One region of the Streptomyces sp. NPDC041108 genome, then DNA from elsewhere that is predicted to be linked to it. Evidence: riboswitches for the same ligand, from Rfam matches in the RefSeq annotation. Region 1 holds a riboswitch; each other region holds the start of a gene.
What was found. Region 1 has a riboswitch for cyclic di-AMP ahead of ACZ6BB_RS27745 (M23 family metallopeptidase). Riboswitches for the same ligand answer to the same signal wherever they lie in the genome.

Region 1 (3,269 bases):
CCTAGCCCACTCGGCCCCGCCGACTGGCCCCGCGCCCCGCCCACGGAAACCCTGTTTCCGTGGGCACAGAGAACGGGTGGCGGGTGTGAGGGAGCCGGTCGGGCGGCGGTTCTCCTACGTCCGTACGCTCACTCGCGCCGTCCCGGCCCTGCTGATCACCGTCGGCCTCTTCTACGACCACTTCACCCCGCGGGAGTTCACGGCGGTCCCCTTCTTCACCGCCGCGCCCCTGGTGGCGGCCCCGCTCTTCTCGCTGCACGGCACGGTGATCACCGGGATCGTCTCGGTCTCCGGGGTCAGCGCCGTGCGCGGCTACTACGGCGACACGGGTCAGGTGGACGCGATCACCGAGGTCGCCACGGTGGTCACCGTCGCCGTACTGGCCGTACTGATCAACCGTCTCGTCCGCCGCAGCGACGCCCGGCTCGCCACCGCCCGGGAGATCGCCGAGGCGGCACAGCGGGCCGTCCTGCCGGTGCCGCAGGAGCGGATCGGCGGGCTGGAGATCGCCGCGCGCTACGAGGCCGCGCAGGCGGGGGCGTCGATCGGGGGCGATCTGTACGCGGTGCAGGACTCGCCCCACGGCGTACGGCTGATCGTGGGCGATGTGCGCGGCAAGGGGCTGGGCGCGGTGTCGGCGGTGGCGGTGCTGATCGGCGCGTTCCGGGAGGCGGCCGAGCAGGAGTCGACGCTCGAAGCGGTCGCCCAGCGGCTGGAGCGGGCGCTGGCCCGGGAGACGACCAGGCGGGAGGCCGCGCTGCGGGACGCGGCGGTGGAGTACGAGGGGTTCGTGACGGCCGTGCTGGCGGAGTTCCCGCACGGGGCCGGGCGCGCCCGGATCGTCAACCGGGGCCACCCCTCGCCTCTCCTGCTGCTCGCCGACGGCACCCTGCGCTCCCTGGACGCGCCGCGCCCGGCCCTCCCGCTGGGCATGGAGGATCTGGGCGCCTGGCCCGACCGCGCGGAGGAGGCCGGGTTTCCGCGGGGGGCCACGCTGCTCTTCCATACGGACGGTCTGTCCGAGGCGCGGGACGCGTGCGGTGTCTTCTACGACCCGGTCGAACGCCTGTCCGGGCGGGTCTTCTCCGCTCCGCGCGCCCTGGTGACGACCCTGGCGGACGAGGTGCGCCGGCACACGGGGGACGGCACGACGGACGACATGGCTCTCCTGGCGGTCCGTCGGCCATGACCTCGGGCGGAGGCGGGGGCTGCTGGGGGGCCTCTATATCACCCAACGTGACTGTTTGATCGTTCTCCGTGGACATGCTGATGTCCCGTCAGAACTTTTGTTACTGCCGAGGCAAGTCAACTCGCCCGTTTTAAACCCCTCATGACCCGTAAAGTCCAGCAGGGGGTGCGGAACGATCATTCAGAACAGCTTGGAATGGAGTGCTCGTGTCTATTAACGTTCGATAACGCAGCGCGGTCGTCCCAGCCGTCACAAGAGACGGCTCCGTGCTCACGCGCCGAATCCCGCAAGGGAACCGGGGAACCAACACCCTGGGGTGAATCGCACGGAGACCGTCGTGGCAGTCCGCACGACCGGTTTACGCGCGTAGGAGACCTTCCTGCTCCGAACCCGTCAGCTAACCCGGTAGGCGAGGAGGAAGGAAGGAGTACGCCCACGTGGCGTCGAACCGGTCCGCGACCGAAGCCCCCGTGCCGAGCCAACGCGAAGGCGAGAGCCGGACGTTCGGCTACGGCAGCTACAACAGCGACAACGAGGGCCCCTGGCAGGAGTGGAATCCCAGCGAGGACACCCTTCGCCCCGCTCGCGGTCGGCACCGCGTCGCCAAGAAGACCGGCGTACTCGCTCGTGGCGGCCTCGGCCGCAGCTCCACGGTTCTCGGCGTCGGAGTCATAGCCGCCGTCAGCGGCGCCGGCATGGCCAGCGCGCAGTCCGGCAAGGCCCCGGTGTCCATCTCGATGCCCGACATGCCGAACGTCGGCTCGGTCTTCGAGGACGAGGCCGAGGAGCCGGAGCCCGAGGCGTCCAGGACCCCGCTCAGCAGCGCCGGCCTGACCGCCGCCGAGACCCAGCAGGGCACCGCGGACGCCGGTGAGGCACTGCGCGCCCGCATCATGGCCCAGGCCGAGTCCCAGCAGGACGCCTTCGACAAGGCCGCCGCCGAGGCCGCCCAGACCGCCGCCGCGGACAAGGCCGCCGAACTGGCCGCCAAGGAGAAGAAGGAAGCCGAGGCCAAGGAGGCCGCCGCCAAGAAGAAGGCGGCGGAGGAGGCCGCGGCGAAGAAGGAGGCCGAGCGTCTCGCCTCCCTCGCCAAGCAGTTCACGCTGCCCACCTCCTCGTACACCCTCACCTCCACCTTCGGCCAGGCCGGCCCCTACTGGTCCTCCGGCTACCACACCGGCCTCGACTTCGCCGCCCCGACCGGCACCCTGATCAAGGCCGTCCACGGCGGCACCATCACGCAGGCGGGCTACGAGGGCTCCTACGGCTACAAGACCGTCCTCACCCTCGATGACGGCACCGAGATCTGGTACGCCCACCAGTCCTCCATCGGCGTCAGCGTCGGCCAGAAGGTCGCCACCGGCGACGTCATCGGCCGCGTGGGCGCCACGGGCAACGTGACCGGCGCCCACCTCCACATGGAGGTCCACCCCGGCGGCGCGGCCGGCGGCATCGACCCGGCGGCGTGGCTGCGCAGCAAGGGTCTGACCCCGTAGAGCCGGTCGGACGACGAACCAACGACGCCGCGTGGGCCCGTGAGGACCGCGCGGCGTTCGTCGTCCTCGGGGCCGGCGCCCGCTCGTGCGCCTCGCTCCCACGGCTTCACGTGGCGTTCACGCCGGGGTGGAATGCGGGCGTCCGCCGCGCCGGTTGATGGATGACATGACTTCTCTTCGCAAGCTGGGCACGTCCGACATCGAGGTCTTCCCCCTCTCCCTCGGCGGCAACGTCTTCGGGTGGACGGCCGACGAGGCACAGTCCTTCGCCGTTCTCGACGCCTACGCGGCCGCCGGGGGCAACTTCGTCGACACCGCCGACTCCTACTCGGCCTGGGTGGAGGGCCACACGGGCGGTGAGTCCGAGAGGATCATCGGCAGGTGGATCAAGTCCCGCGGCAACCGGGACGACGTGGTCGTCGCGACCAAGGTGAGCCAGCACCCCGAGTACCAGGGCCTGACGGCGGCCAACATCAAGGCCGCGGCCGACGCCTCCCTCGCCCGCCTCGGCACGGACCACATCGACCTCTACTACACGCACTTCGACAATCCCGAGGTGCCCGTGGAGGAGATCGTCACCGCCC
Region 2 (3,269 bases), on a different contig from region 1:
GAACTCGCCACCTGGCGCTTCGCGACCGAGCCCCTCACCCTCGGCGGGCAGGACGTCGCCCCCGGCGACCCCGTCCTCGTCGTCCTCGCGGCGGCCGACCGCGACCCGGCCCGCTTCGACGACCCCGACACCCTGGATCTCTCACGCCGTGACAACCAGCACCTCGGCTACGGCCACGGCATCCACTACTGCCTCGGCGCACCACTCGCCCGGCTCGAAGGGCAGACCGCGCTGGCGACGCTCCTCACCCGCCTCCCCGATCTGCGACTCGCCGTGGATCCGGCCGATCTGCGCTGGCGAGGAGGTCTCATCATGCGGGGATTGCGCACGCTTCCGGTGGAATTCACCCCACGGGAGCGGCGATGAGTGCACGATGATCACGCCATGAGCGGCGTGTAGTGATACCCCGACGGCCCGTAGTACTACCCCATTCCGCGCCAGAAGTTGACGCTCTCTCAACTCTGTGATCTTCACGTGATCTGCGCTGCATTAACTTGTGACAACTGATCGACTGCCGATACGTTCACACGTCAGTGCGAAGGGGTCATCACGCCCCGTCGCACAGGCCATCGCTGTCGTGTGAAAGGCAACCGCATGCTCTCCGGGAACGGTCGTCACCGTCGCCCCCGTCAGGCTCCGGCTCTCCTCGTCGCGGCGGGAGTGACGGGGTCGGCCATCGCCATCCCGCTCCTCGGCGCCGCCGGCGCGAGTGCGGCGAGCGGAACCACCTGGGACCAGGTGGCGGAGTGCGAGAGCGGTGGCTTCTGGAGCGCGGACACCGGCAACGGACGCTACGGCGGCCTCCAGCTCACCCAGGCCAACTGGGAGAAGTACGGCGGCCTCGACTACGCGACGACCGCGGACCGGGCCAGCCGCTCCCAGCAGATAGCCGTCGCCGAGAAGATCCTCGCCGACCAGGGCGTCGGCGTCTGGTCCACCTGCGGACTGCTCCACAACCTCGGCGGCGACGCCGGTTCCGCCGAGGTGGACACGGGCGTCGCGGACGACTCGTCGAACTCCGGCAGCGAGTCCGGCACATCCGGTTCGTCGGATTCCTCCGCTTCGCCGGACTCGGCCGGCTCCACCGACTCGGCCAAGTCGACCGACGGCGACGCCGATGCCGGCGACGGATCCCGGAAGTCGGCCGCCTCACCGGACTCGTCCGCGGACACGGCCGACGATTCCGCGAAGGCGGCCACGGACTCCGACTCCGCGGACTCCACCGGCTCCGGTGACTCCGGCGACGGCGACTCCCGGAAGTCCGACGGTGAGAAGTCGGACAATTCAGGCCGGAGTGACGGTTCCACGGCTACCGACGACGGCGAGGGCGGTACGGGCCGTCACCGCGGCGCCAGTGCCGACGAGGGCTCCGGCGCGGACACCGGCTCCGGCGCGGAAGCCGGCGACGGCTCGCGCGCCGACGGCGCCTCCTCCGGTCGGCACGCCTCACGGGACGGCGGTGCGTCGCGCGAGGGAGTGGAGGGTGCCTACACCGTCCATGTGGGCGACAGTCTGACCGGCATCGTGAACTCGCTGGGTCTGGACGGCGGGTGGCGGACGCTGTACGCCGAGAACGAGACCACCGTCGGAACCGACCCGGACCTCATCCTTCCCGGTCAGACCCTCGAAGTCGGTGCCGAAACGGGCAAAAAGTAGCGGCAGTTCGGGTCATGGTTCGACCCCGATTGCCCGTTTTGATCTCCGTGGGAGATGAATCACAGACCCCCTGATCGTCTTTGAAATTCGGGCAATCACCTGTTTACGGTCGTGACCGCTCGCCACAGCGGGCCCTCCCGGTCGGCACGCCGAATCCTGCCATCGGCCGTGAGGAACAGTCGTCGCGTCAAGCGCCGTAGGCAGGAGCGGGGGACCCAAGGTAAGTGCCGGGTCCGGCGGTTGCGGCCCTTCGGGGGCGCACGACCGGAACCGGCTGGGGGTGAAGCCGCGCGACGTGAGCCGAGAGGCGAGCGTGCGCGGCCGGGCAACTCAACCGGCCCGAACCCGACAGCTCACCTCGCAGGCGTCGGTGAGGGGATCTCTCCATGCTGTTCTCCAGCAAGGGCAAGCACCGTCGTCCGTCCAAGGCCGCTCGCGCCATCGCCGTCGTCGGCGTCACCGGCGCCGCCGCCGTCGCCGCCCCGCTGATGGTCGCCGGCAGCGCCTCCGCCGCCACCGCCTCCGAGTGGGACGCCGTCGCCCAGTGCGAGTCCGGCGGCAACTGGTCCATCAACACCGGCAACGGCTACTACGGCGGCCTGCAGTTCTCGGCCTCCACCTGGGCCGCCTACGGCGGTACGCAGTACGCCTCCACCGCCAACCAGGCGAGCAAGGCCCAGCAGATCGCGATCGCCGAGAAGGTCCTCGCGGGTCAGGGCAAGGGTGCCTGGCCGGTCTGCGGCACCGGCCTGTCCGGCGCCTCCTACGACGGTGCCGCCGCCTCCGGCGGCAACACCAACTCCTCCGGCTCCTCCTCGCAGAGCACGCAGGAGAGCACCAAGAAGAGCACCGAGGACAACCGCGCCTCCCGCTCCTCCGAGCGCGCCACCGTCGAGACCCCGACCGGCAAGAAGGTCAAGAAGGGCGACGGCGAGTACAAGGTCGTCAAGGGCGACACCCTCAGCGCCATCGCCGCGAAGAAGAACGTCAAGGGTGGCTGGGAGAAGCTCTTCGAGCTGAACAAGGACATCATCGACGACGCCGACTTCATCTACCCGGGCCAGCAGCTCCACCTGAGCTGACCCACGGCGACCACGACGGCCGCCACACGCCTGCCGACCCCACGGCCGCCCCCACGGCCGGGCAGGCGGGGCAGGTTCAGCCGGGCCGGAAATCAGGCCGCTCCCCGGCTGAACCACAGCCCACTCACATCCGTGTCCTCCATAGTGAAGACCTCGTGAGGGCCGTCCCCCCGCCCCCACGGGCTCCCCGCCCCGGTGCGCATTCCCCCGTACGCACCGGGGCGGGGCTTTTTTGCACCGTCGGCGACTTCTCTTGTCCACCCCCTCTTTGTTCCGGACGGGAACAATGGGTACGGTCTGTCTGTCCACGGGACGGTCGGTCGGCTGCCGACGGCCCGGGGGCGGTTAGGCTCTAGTCGCAAGGCCCAAGCGGCCCCGCGCAACCAGCGTCACATCCCATGAAGGAGATGCTCGTGCCGTCCATCGACGTCGTCGTAGCCCGGGAAATCCTCGACTCACGAGGCAACCCCACCGTCGAGGTCGAGGTCGGCCTCGACGACGGCAGCACGGGTCGTGCCGCCGTTCCGTCCG
Region 3 (3,269 bases), on a different contig from region 1:
GAGCTGTACCGGGCGCATCCCGAATGGGTCCAGTTCCAACCGGGACGAAAGCGGACGGAGCTGCGTAATCAGCTCGTCCTCAACCTCGCGCGCGAGGACGTCCAGGAATACCTCTGGGAGAAACTGGACGCGCTCTTGTCCAGCGCGTCGATCGACTACGTGAAGTGGGACTTCAACCGCTGCTTCACGGATGCCGGCTGGCCCGGCGAGCCGTACCCGCAGAAGCTGTGGGTCGAGCACGTGCACGCCTACTACGCCCTGCTGGACCGGCTGCGGGCCGCGCACCCGGGGGTGGCCTTCGAGTCGTGCTCCGGAGGCGGCGGCCGGATCGACCTCGGGGTGATGGCCCGGACGGACCAGGTCTGGACGTCGGACAACACCGACCCGCTCGACCGGCTCGCCATCCAGCACGGCTTCAGCCAGATCCACCCGGCCCGGACCATGGCCGCGTGGGTCACCGACAGCCCGAACAACCAGCTCAACGGTCGCGTCAGCTCGCTGCGGTTCCGCTTCGTCAGTGCCATGGCGGGTGTGCTCGGGGTCGGTGGCGACCTCACCGAGTGGACCGAGGAGGAGCTGGCCGAGGCGGGGGAGTGGGTCGAGCTGTACAAGCAGATCCGGCCCGTCGTGCAGCGCGGTGATCTCCACCGGTTGCGGCCGCCGACGGGTGGGCTGAGCGCCGTGCAGTACGTCCACGGTGGCGAGGTCGTGGTCCTGGCCTGGCTCCAGGCCCAGCACTACGGCGAGCCGCCCGCCCCGCTCCGGCTGCGCGGGCTGGACCCGACAGAAACGTACGAGTGCCGCGAAACGGGCGAAGTGCATCGAGGGGCCGTGCTGTTGCATCACGGGCTGTCGACGGGGCTGCGCGGTGACTTCGATGCGACAGTTATCCGCCTGCGTCGCACTTGAGCGATCTGTCCGAAATGCAGCCTTAATTCCAACAAGCCCTGGAATAAAGCCTACTGGCACGTAGGGGCGTGAGCAGCGTCATATTCGTGACGTTCCGCTGTCGCCATGTGCACGTAATTCGTGCACGTTTCCAGGGCGGTTGGGAAATGGGCAGGACCAGTCTTTTACGGAGCGTGAGGGTGGATTGATGTAAGGATCAGGTAGGAAGGCACACAGGAAGTCCCAATGGTTGTCTCTGTGGGCACAAGTCGCTTACGTTCTGCGTCAATCCGGACGGACGCCCAATCCTGCCGCCGACCGGAGCCGCACACCGAACCGATCCACGGCAGGAGCGGGGGACCCACAGGAATCACCGCCTGTTCCGGTCTCCGGAAAAGGCTAGGGGTCAAGCCGTGCGCGAGCACGGCCGGACATCTCCAGTCCGCACCCGACAGCTCACCTCGCAGGCGCCGGAGAGGAATTCGCCATGCCCGCGAAGGGTAAGCACCGCCGTCCCAAGTCCCAGCGTTTCACCCGCTCGATCGCCGCCGCCGGGACCGGTGGTGCGGCGCTCGCACTGCCGCTGATCGGAGCCGCCGGCGCCCAGGCCGCCACCCCGGCGACCGCCGTGTCGGGTGTGTCCGAGAAGACGGCCACCATCGCCACCGAGCAGGCCGTGGCCGAGGCCGGTGCGCGGATCGCGCAGGCGGAGAAGTCCGCCCAGGCCGAGAGGACCGCCACCAAGAAGACGGCCAAGACCTACTCGGTGAAGGTCGGCGACTACCTCGCGAAGATCGCGGACGAGCAGGACGTCGAGGGAGGCTGGAAGCGCCTCTACTCGGACAACCGCGCGGCGATCGGCTCCGACCCGTCGCTGATCCACCCGGGGCTGAAGCTGTCCATCGGCGGGCAGGCCGCGGGCGGTACCTCGCAGTCGTCGAAGCCGCAGCTGTCGCAGTCGTCGAAGGCCGCCGAGTCGTCCGAGTCGTCGAAGTCCTCCGGCCCCTCGAAGCAGGAGTCCAAGGACACCCAGGCGTCGACCTCCACGTCGAACGGCCAGTCCTCGTCGGCCAACGGCTCCGGGTTCAGCCTGCCCATCCAGGGCGCCACCGTCGGCACCGCGTACAAGACCGCCGGCAGCATGTGGTCCAGCGGCTACCACACGGGCGTCGACTTCGTGGCCCCGACCGGCACCGCCCTCAAGGCCGTGGGCGCGGGCACCGTCGTCTCCGCCGGTTGGGGCGGCGCGTACGGCAACCAGGTCGTCATCAAGCTGGCCGACGGCTACTACGCCCAGTACGCCCACCTTTCCTCGATCTCCGTCTCCGCGGGGCAGTCCGTGAGCGGCGGTCAGCAGATCGGTCTCTCGGGCGCGACCGGCAACGTCACCGGGCCGCACCTGCACTTCGAGATCCGCACCACCCCCTCCTACGGCTCGGACCTCGACCCGCTGGCCTACCTCCGCTCCAAGGGCGTCAGCGTCTGAGGCTCCGCTCCTCGGTGATGTCGAAGGCCGGTCCCGCTCCGCCGGGGCCGGCCTTCGGCGTCGCGGTCCCGTACGGCGATCGCGTGTTGCGCCGTGTGTTGCGGTCGCGTGGCATGGCCGGCCGAAGCCTCGACAGGGGGTGGACGGGGCGACACAGTGATCTCCGTAAGCGCTTTCTACGCGGGCCCGTGCCCCGTGGCGCGTCGTCGACGGACAGGAGTGTCATGACCACCCGTAGAGCTTTCGGGGTTCTCGCGGCCGGTGCGGCCCTCGCGGCACTCGGCCCGGCCGGGACGGCGACCGCGCACACGCCCCGGCGCCGGGGCGGGCTGATCGCCGCCGACGACTTCCGGCACGGACTCGGGCACTGGGCGGTGGAGTTGGAGCGTGGCGGTGAGGTCACGGCCTCGCGGGGTGTGCTGGAGGTCGACGTGCCGGCCGGGGCCACGGTCTGGTTCCGGCGGCGGCTGGAAGGGCCGTACGCCGTCGAGTACACGGCCACTCCGGTCTCGGCGGGCGGGGCCAACGACCGGGTCTCCGACCTCAACAACTTCTGGAACGCCGTCGACGTGCGCTCGCCCGGTGATCTGTTCGCCACCCCGCGTGCGGGCGCGCTCGCCGAGTACGACCACCTGAAGACGTACTACGTCGGGTACGGCGCCAACACGAACACGACGACCCGCCTGCGCCGGTACATCGGTGAGCCGGGTGTGCGGCCGCTGATCCACGACTACACCGAGCCGCTGCTCGTCGCCAACGCGCCGCATCATGTGCGGATCGTGTCCGACGGGTCGAAGGTCCAGTGGTGGAACAACGGTCGGCTGGTGTTCGACTACGTGGATCCCGCGCCGTACACGCGTGGGCATTTCGCCTTCCGTACCACCTGGAGCCATTT

Region 2: it holds a riboswitch for cyclic di-AMP, as region 1 does, so the genes downstream of both, ACZ6BB_RS32880 (transglycosylase family protein) here and ACZ6BB_RS27745 (M23 family metallopeptidase) in region 1, are expected to answer to the same signal.
Region 3: it holds a riboswitch for cyclic di-AMP, as region 1 does, so the genes downstream of both, ACZ6BB_RS04535 (M23 family metallopeptidase) here and ACZ6BB_RS27745 (M23 family metallopeptidase) in region 1, are expected to answer to the same signal.

Annotation. Positions count from the first base shown of each region.
Region 1 covers NZ_JBVIYK010000010.1:307,279-310,547, forward strand. Annotated here, with positions in the region: gene ACZ6BB_RS27740 (PP2C family protein-serine/threonine phosphatase) at 77-1,189, shown strand; cyclic di-AMP (ydaO/yuaA leader) riboswitch at 1,455-1,616, shown strand; gene ACZ6BB_RS27745 (M23 family metallopeptidase) at 1,627-2,685, shown strand; gene ACZ6BB_RS27750 (aldo/keto reductase) at 2,852-3,269, shown strand, end outside.
Region 2 covers NZ_JBVIYK010000015.1:91,725-94,993, reverse strand. Annotated here, with positions in the region: gene ACZ6BB_RS32890 (cytochrome P450 family protein) at 1-366, shown strand, start outside; gene ACZ6BB_RS32885 (LysM peptidoglycan-binding domain-containing protein) at 595-1,656, shown strand; cyclic di-AMP (ydaO/yuaA leader) riboswitch at 1,839-2,038, shown strand; gene ACZ6BB_RS32880 (transglycosylase family protein) at 2,043-2,738, shown strand; gene eno (phosphopyruvate hydratase) at 3,152-3,269, shown strand, end outside.
Region 3 covers NZ_JBVIYK010000001.1:1,067,965-1,071,233, forward strand. Annotated here, with positions in the region: gene ACZ6BB_RS04530 (alpha-galactosidase) at 1-909, shown strand, start outside; cyclic di-AMP (ydaO/yuaA leader) riboswitch at 1,215-1,371, shown strand; gene ACZ6BB_RS04535 (M23 family metallopeptidase) at 1,376-2,374, shown strand; gene ACZ6BB_RS04540 (DUF6250 domain-containing protein) at 2,599-3,269, shown strand, end outside.